DNA from 2 places in the Pseudoalteromonas sp. 1CM17D genome. Region 2 is predicted to be linked to the other one. Evidence: predicted binding sites of a transcription regulator. Region 2 holds the regulator's gene; the other holds the start of a gene.

The links. Region 2 encodes NrdR, which represses ribonucleotide reductase genes. Its sites were predicted from a motif close to AAACACNANATNTNGTGTTT; they were not measured.
Region 1: the regulator NrdR is predicted to act here: its motif matches at 1,677-1,696, upstream of nrdA (class 1a ribonucleoside-diphosphate reductase subunit alpha).

The regions. Positions count from the first base shown of each region.
Region 1 is NZ_JALNTP010000001.1:578,953-583,171, forward strand. It holds gene ubiG (bifunctional 2-polyprenyl-6-hydroxyphenol methylase/3-demethylubiquinol 3-O-methyltransferase UbiG) at 17-727, shown strand; gene MSC25_RS02590 (HAD-IA family hydrolase) at 727-1,407, shown strand; gene nrdA (class 1a ribonucleoside-diphosphate reductase subunit alpha) at 1,820-4,102, shown strand; gene nrdB (class Ia ribonucleoside-diphosphate reductase subunit beta) at 4,176-4,219, shown strand, end outside.
Region 2 is NZ_JALNTP010000015.1:37,974-42,192, reverse strand. It holds gene MSC25_RS18815 (riboflavin synthase) at 1-339, opposite strand, end outside; gene ribD (bifunctional diaminohydroxyphosphoribosylaminopyrimidine deaminase/5-amino-6-(5-phosphoribosylamino)uracil reductase RibD) at 356-1,489, opposite strand; gene nrdR (transcriptional regulator NrdR) at 1,492-1,941, opposite strand; gene glyA (serine hydroxymethyltransferase) at 2,307-3,563, opposite strand; gene thrC (threonine synthase) at 3,834-4,219, opposite strand, start outside.

The sequences.
Region 1 (4,219 bases), on a different contig from region 2:
GACGAGGAAGTATTTTATGACCGAACATCAAAATGTAGATAACGCAGAAATAGCAAAATTTGAAGCCATTGCAGAGCGATGGTGGGACCAAGACGGAGAGTTTAAACCTCTTCACGAAATTAACCCATTACGATTAGACTTTGTGGCTAACAAAACCCAAGGCTTATTTGATAAAGAAACACTCGATGTAGGCTGTGGTGGCGGCATTCTTAGCGAAAGCATGGCACGCATGGGCGCACACGTAACCGGTATAGACATGGGGCAAGAGCCACTCACCGTAGCAAAGCTTCATAGCCTAGAAACCGGTGTAAATGTTGACTATATAAAAGTACCAGCGGAAGAATTTGCAACCCAGCACCCTGCTCGCTTTGATGTAATAACCTGTATGGAAATGCTAGAGCATGTACCTGACCCTGCTTCTATTATTCATGCAGTCGCAGAGCTTGCCAAGCCAGGGGCTGATGTGTTTTTCTCAACCCTAAATAAAACACCTAAAGCTTATTTGTTTGCTATTGTAGGTGCTGAAAAGCTGTTAAAAATGGTGCCTGAGGGCACACACGATCACAACAAATTTATCAAACCTGCACAACTTATTGCATGGGCTGAACAAGCCGGTTTAAAAGTACGTGCCAGTGCTGGCCTGGGCTACAACCCGCTTTCTAAGCAGTATTCATTAAATACAGATGTGAGTGTTAATTACATTCTTCATTTTGAGAAGTTAGCGTAATGGCTAGCTCTCATACCCCCTTAACTCCTTTTGAGTACGACGCTTTCTTATTTGATTTAGATGGCACCTTGCTTGATACAGCAGACGATTTAGGTGCTGCTTTAAATGCTGTACTTAAAAGTGAAGGTGTTGTGCAAGTTACGCCTGAGGCGTATAGAAAAGTAGCGTCTAATGGCGCCGGCGCACTACTTGAACTTGGCTTTAAAGCGCAATGGGCATCGCAACCACAAACTGAACGTATAAAACAGTTAGTCAGCCACTACAGCCAAAACCTAGCGACACACACCCGCTGCTTTGAAGGTATAGAATCATTACTCATAGCCCTTGATAACCAAGGTATAAAATGGGGAATAATGACTAATAAGCCAGGGTTTTTAACCGATCCATTAGTGGCTGCTATACCCGCTTTAAAAAATGCACACGTTGTGATCAGTGGCGATACCCTCACCGAGGCTAAACCATCACCTTTACCCTTACTACACTGTACAAAACTGATGAACGTAGATCCTAAGCGTTGTTTATACATAGGTGATGCTCAACGTGATATAGAAGCAGGTAAAGCCGCAGGTATGCACACAGCAACAGCCCTTTGGGGCTATATACCAAGTATTGATGAGGCCAAGGGCTGGGAAGCCGATTTTAACTGGCACACCCCTATTGATGCTTTTAACCATATATAGTGCCATGTAAATTTTTAAGCACTATATATTGTGATTGTGTTAGTTTTTATGCAAAGCTTGATGATAAAAAAAGCAGTCGAAATTTATTTTCAAAATGCGTAAATTTAGCAGATCATTAGTTGATTTTTAGCTATTTCAACTTAAATGATTGTTCGAAGGTGAGTGACTACTAACACAAATACGTTATCCCAAAGTTATCCACAAATAGGGGCAATTATGTCCCTTGCAAATCAGCTCAGACCACACTATCTTGTGATCTCTAAATTGAACAACACCAGATATTGTGGCCAAATGTTATTCAATTAAATTCGCCAATACGGTGAAACTTATAATAAATGAATACGTACCTTGCTTTGGCGAGGTATAAAGCATTGGTCAAAATACACAATTCCCAAGGAATACAGGCAAAGCTATGAACCAACAGTTATCTGTAAGCAAGCGTGACGGGCGTAAAGAGCCTTTAGATCTTGATAAGATCCATCGCGTTATTGAATGGGCCGCCGAAGGTTTAAACAACGTATCGGTTTCACAGGTTGAATTAAAGTCACACATTCAATTTTACGACGGTATTCGTACAAAAGACATTCACGAAACCATCATTAAAGCAGCAGCCGATCAAATTTCAAAAGAGTCGCCTGACTACCAGTACTTAGCTGCCCGCTTAGCTGTATTCCATTTACGTAAAAAAGCGTATGGCCAGTTTGAGCCACCACGTTTATTTGACCATGTTACAAAAATGGTTGAAGACAAACGCTACGACGCGCACTTACTTGTTGATTACACAGAGCAAGAGCTTGACGAGCTAGATGCTTATCTTGATCATTCGCGCGATCTTAACTTTAGCTACGCAGCAGTAAAGCAGCTTGAAGGTAAATACCTGGTACAAAACCGCGTAACGGGTGAGATTTACGAAAGCGCTCAGTTTTTATATATCTTAGTGGCTGCGAGTTTATTCTCTGACTACCCGCGCGAAACGCGTACTGACTACATCAAACGTTTTTACGATGCAGTATCAACGTTTAAAATCTCTTTACCTACGCCAATTATGTCGGGTGTGCGTACGCCTACGCGTCAGTTTAGCTCGTGTGTACTTATTGAATGTGGCGACAGCCTTGATTCAATTAACGCCACATCATCTGCCATTGTTAAGTACGTTTCACAACGTGCAGGTATTGGTATTAACGCTGGCCGTATTCGTGCTTTAGGTAGCCATATCCGTAATGGCGAGGCGTACCACACAGGTTGTATTCCTTTTTATAAGCACTTTCAAACAGCAGTTAAAAGCTGCTCGCAAGGTGGTGTACGTGGCGGTGCTGCAACGTTATTCTACCCGCTTTGGCATTTAGAAGTAGAAAACCTACTGGTACTTAAAAATAACCGTGGTGTTGATGATAACCGTGTTCGTCATTTAGATTACGGCGTACAGTTTAATAAACTAATGTATTCTCGTTTAATTAAAGACGACTACATTACATTATTTAGCCCATCAGATGTGCCTGGCCTTTACGATGCATTCTTTGAAGACCAAGACGAGTTTGATGCGTTATACGTAAAATACGAGCAAGACGAGTCTATTCGTAAAAAGCGTATTAAAGCGATTGAGCTTTTCTCAATGTTCGCACAAGAGCGTGCCAGCACAGGTCGTATTTATTTACAAAACGTGGATCACTGTAATACGCACAGCCCGTTTATTTCTAAAGTTGCGCCAATTCGCCAATCTAACTTATGTTTAGAAATTGCATTGCCAACTAAGCCGTTAAATAACGTAAACGATGAAGAAGGCGAAATTGCACTTTGTACGCTATCTGCATTTAACCTAGGCGCTATTGAGTCACTTGATGAACTTGAAGAACTTGCAGAGCTTGCAGTACGTGCACTTGATAACCTACTTGATTTCCAAGACTACCCAGTACCGGCTGCACGTAATGCCACTATGGGCCGTCGTACGTTAGGAATAGGCGTAATTAACTACGCTTACTACCTTGCTAAAAATGGTAAGCGTTACTCAGATGGCAGTGCTAATGCACTGACTCACAAAACGTTTGAAGCAATTCAATACTACCTAATGAAAGCATCAAACGAGCTGGCTAAAGAGCGTGGCGCGTGTCCTAAGTTTAACGAAACAACGTACTCTCAAGGTATTATGCCAACTGATACGTACAAACGTGACTTAGATAAAATTTGTGATGAGCCACTGCACTTAGATTGGGATTCATTACGTGCCAGCATTAAAGAGCACGGCATGCGTAACTCAACACTTAGCGCATTAATGCCTTCAGAAACATCGTCGCAAATCTCTAACGCAACTAACGGTATTGAGCCACCACGTGGTCACATTAGCGTTAAAGCAAGTAAAGACGGTATTTTAAAACAAGTAGTTCCTGAGTACGAACGCTTAAAAGATAACTACGAGCTACTGTGGGATATTCCATCAAACGATGGTTACTTACAGTTAGTGGGCATAATGCAAAAGTTTATTGACCAAACTATTTCGGCCAATACTAATTATGATCCAAACAAATACGAAGGCGGTAAAGTACCTATGAAAGTCTTATTAAAAGACTTACTAGGTGCATACAAGCTTGGTGTTAAAACACTTTACTACCATAACACCCGCGATGGCGCATCAGATGCACAAGACGACACTCCAGAAGTGGAAGATGATGATTGTGCAGGCGGCGCGTGTAAAATTTAATAGTTAAACTTAAAGCGGGCTCTTTGCCCGCTTTGTCCTGATAGTTTTAGTGATAGTTTTTTGAGTGATAGACATGTCTTATACTACTTTTAGTCGTAACCATAATGATCAAATGCA
Region 2 (4,219 bases):
AGTAATGGCTGTAATGGTTGCAATGCCATCAACATGACCTGACACTAAATGCCCGCCTAAACGTGAAACCGGCTGCATGGCTTTTTCAAGGTTAACTGTTTGGCCAATATTATAATTTGCAAACCCAGTTAAGCTGATAGTTTCGTTTGATAAGTCGGCACTAAAGCCATCAATGTGCTTATCAACTACCGTTAAACATACGCCATTTGTGGCAATGCTATCGCCAAGCTTTACATCGCTCATATCAAGATTAGCGCTTTGAATGCGAATGGCTAAATCGCCTTGTTTTTTTTGTAATAGCGCAATTTTGCCTGTGGCTTCAATTATTCCAGTAAACATAGCCCTACTCTTTTAATTAAGTGATTGGAATGTGTTTTGTGGCGGTTATACGTAAATCATCGCCTATTTTCACACACTCTTTAAACGTCAAATTAACGGTGTTTTGCATATCTGTTAGCGGTGCAAAATTAACTAAGCTTTTTGCATCGCACCCCATTAGTTTAGGCGCTAAATAAAATATATATTCGTCTATTAAATTAAGCTCTGTCATTTTACCGGCAAGTGTAGCACCCGCTTCTAAATAAACATGATTAAATTGCAGCTTAGCAAGGTGCGCTAAAACAGACGTTAAATTAACTTTGTTATTTTGCTGTGGCACTTCTATATGCCTTACAAAATGCGGCCACTGCGTTGATTTATCAACCTTGGTAGTAAAAATTATTATTTCACTTTCAATATTAAATACTGCCAGCTCTGGTGTAAGCCTATTTTGTGAGTCAATTATAACACGCACCGGTTGGCGTAGGGGTAATTCAGTAGGCAAAGCCTGTGGCAACTCGCTTAACCTCACATTGAGCTTAGCATCATCGGTAATAACCGTATCGGCGCCCGTTAAAATAGCGCAGCTTTGTGCTCGGTGTAATTGTACATCTTGTCGCGCAGCGCTGCCGGTGATCCACTTACTTTGGCCATTTTTAAGCGCGGTTTTACCATCAATGCTGGCCGCCATTTTACACGTAACATACGGAAGCCCGTGCTCCATACGCTTAAAAAAACCTAAATTAAGTGCGCGCGCTTGCTGCTCTAAAAGCCCAAATGCAACCTCAATACCGGCATCGCTGAGTATTTTAAGCCCTTTACCTGCGACTTGTGGGTTGGTGTCGACCATAGCTGCAATAACTTTTACTACACCTGCCGCTTTTAAGCCCTCTGCACACGGCGGAGTGCGTCCGTAATGGCTACACGGTTCAAGCGTAACATACGCAGTCGCACCTTTTGCGTTTTCACCTGCTACAGCAAGGGCATTAACCTCAGCATGCCCCTGCCCAGCTAATTGATGAAACCCTTCACCAATTATGTGGTTATCTTTAACTAAAACACACCCTACATTAGGATTGGGGGTGGTTGTAAATCGCCCTTTTTTTGCAAGCTCGATGGCACGTGCCATGTACATTTCATCTTGCGCGGTAAAGGTTGTTTGGTTTTGCATTATTACTCCCCTAAACGGGCAATTTCTTCACCAAATTCGCGTATATCTTCAAACGAGCGATACACAGAGGCAAACCGCACATAGGCTACTTTATCCAGTTTTTTAAGCGCCTCCATTATGCACTCACCCACAAGGTGACTTGATATTTCTCTCTCGCCGGTAGCACGCAATTGCGATTTAATAATATTAACCACTTCATCCACTTGCTCTGTACTAACAGGGCGTTTTTCTAGGGCGCGATTAAGGCCATTGAGTAGTTTATCTTCATTAAAGGGCTCTCGGCTGCCATCTTGTTTAATTACACGTGGCATAACTAACTCGGCGCCTTCAAAGGTAGTAAATCGCTCGTGACACTCGTTACATTCACGACGACGGCGAACTTGGTGGCCTCCGCCGACTAGGCGAGAATCAATAACTTTAGTATCTTTTGCGGTACAAAATGGGCAATGCATAACTCGGTACTTCCGTTTTAAAACAAAAAAGGCCGCTATTTAGCGGCCTTTTATCTTAGCAAAAAAATAGGGCCTGTTGGCCTTTCAGGATTAAATTTGTTCTATCTAGGGGTGATTTGATCGCGGCGCGAGGTTTGTAACCTAGTGGGCTAAGTAAAAACCGAGCAACAAAGAGTAAATCCCCCCTAGGACGAACCCGAGGGCAGTGCATGTTTGGCATTTATGCTGCGTTATCGCCTATTTGTGTGGAGTAACCACACTACATAGACTCTGCCTTGCCTAAAAACCAAACATACTACTGCAAATTAAACCTCGAAAGGTAAACAGGCCCCTTGTTGTGATCTAAATTACTGCTGCTTATGCAATTAAGCGTATACAGGTAGTTTTGCACAAATTGCTTTAACTTTTTCTTTAACTTGCGCTTGTACTGACTCATCGTTGATGTTGTCTAATACGTCACAAATCCAGCCAGCAAGTTCTTTCGATTCAGCTTCTTTAAAGCCACGACGCGTAATTGCAGGTGAACCAATACGTAAACCAGAAGTAACAAACGGTGAGCGAGGATCGTTTGGTACAGAGTTTTTGTTCACAGTAATATTTGCATTACCAAGCGCTGCGTCTGCATCTTTACCTGTGATATCTTTATCGATTAAATCAAGTAAGAATAAGTGGTTTTCTGTTTTATCAGATACGATTTTGTAACCGCGCTCTTGCATAACAGCAACCATAGCTTGAGCATTTTTAACTACTTGCGCTTGGTATGTTTTAAATTCTGGTTGTAGAGCTTCTTTAAATGCCACTGCTTTTGCAGCAATAATGTGACATAAAGGACCACCTTGGCCACCTGGGAACACAGCGCTGTTAAGCTTTTTGTAAATTGCTTCGTCGCCACAAGCAGAAATAATTAAACCACCACGAGGGCCTGCTAATGTTTTGTGTGTTGTTGTTGTTACAACATGCGCGTGAGGTACTGGGCTTGGGTAAACACCCGCGGCAATTAAACCTGCAACGTGAGCCATATCAACAAATAAGTAAGCACCTACTTTATCAGCAATCTCACGGAATTTAGCCCAATCAACAATACCTGAGTATGCAGAAAAACCACCAATAATCATTTTTGGTTTGTGCTCAAGTGCTAGCGCTTCTACCTGTGTGTAGTCAATTTCACCAGTTGCTTCGTCTAGCCCGTACTGGATTGCATTGTATAGCTTACCTGAGAAGCTTACGTGTGAACCGTGCGTTAAGTGACCACCATGAGCTAAGCTCATACCAAGTACAGTGTCGCCCGCTTCTAATAATGCTAAGAAAACAGCTGCATTTGCTTGAGAACCCGCATGTGGCTGAACGTTTGCGTAGTCAGAACCAAATAGCTCGTTAGCACGATCAATTGCAAGTTGTTCAACAACGTCTACGTGCTCACAACCGCCATAGTAACGTTTGCCCGGGTAACCTTCTGCGTATTTGTTTGTAAGCTGTGAACCCTGTGCTTCTAGTACGCGTGGGCTACAGTAGTTTTCTGATGCGATTAATTCAATGTGCTCTTCTTGGCGAGCAGTTTCTTTGTTTATCGCGTCAAATAACTCTGGATCAAAATCCGAAATATTCATGCTACGTTCTAACATTGGGGTCTCCTAGGGCAACGTGTATGGTGTTTTTTAGAGGCTTTATTGTACGCTTTAAACGACTCTTTGCCTACGCTCTTAAGTTGAGGATATTTAAACAGGGATTGAATCTATTTCACAGCGTTTTTAAGATGATATTTTTTTATAAATGCATTAATAATTTAAATGTTTTTTATTTTTTACATTTAATTAGTTAATGATAAATACTTTATTTAGCGCGTTCAAAATACAAAAAAAGCGGCCAAAGCCGCTTTTTTAACGCTAAGTTAGTTAGCCTAACTTAGCGAGTATTTCAGTGCGTAACGCTTCATAATCAGGGTTAATGTCGCTTGCTAAACAAGGTTTAGCAAGTGCGTCGCTAAGTGGTTTTGGCATATCAAGTTCAATATTTAGGATCTCTTCTACGCTTTCTTTAAACTTAGCGGGGTGAGCAGTTGCTAAAAAGATACCTGCTGCGCCGGGTGCTTTATTCTCTACAAGACCTTGGTATGCAATGGCGGTATGCGGCTCTGCAACATAACCAGTTTGTTGAATATTTTTCATCACAGCTTGCGTATTTTCTTCGTTCACGCTGGTTGAGTAAAAATTATCGTAGCTAAACCAGTTATTATCTAACATTGTTTGCACACGTGGCCAGTTATTTGGCTTGCTCACAT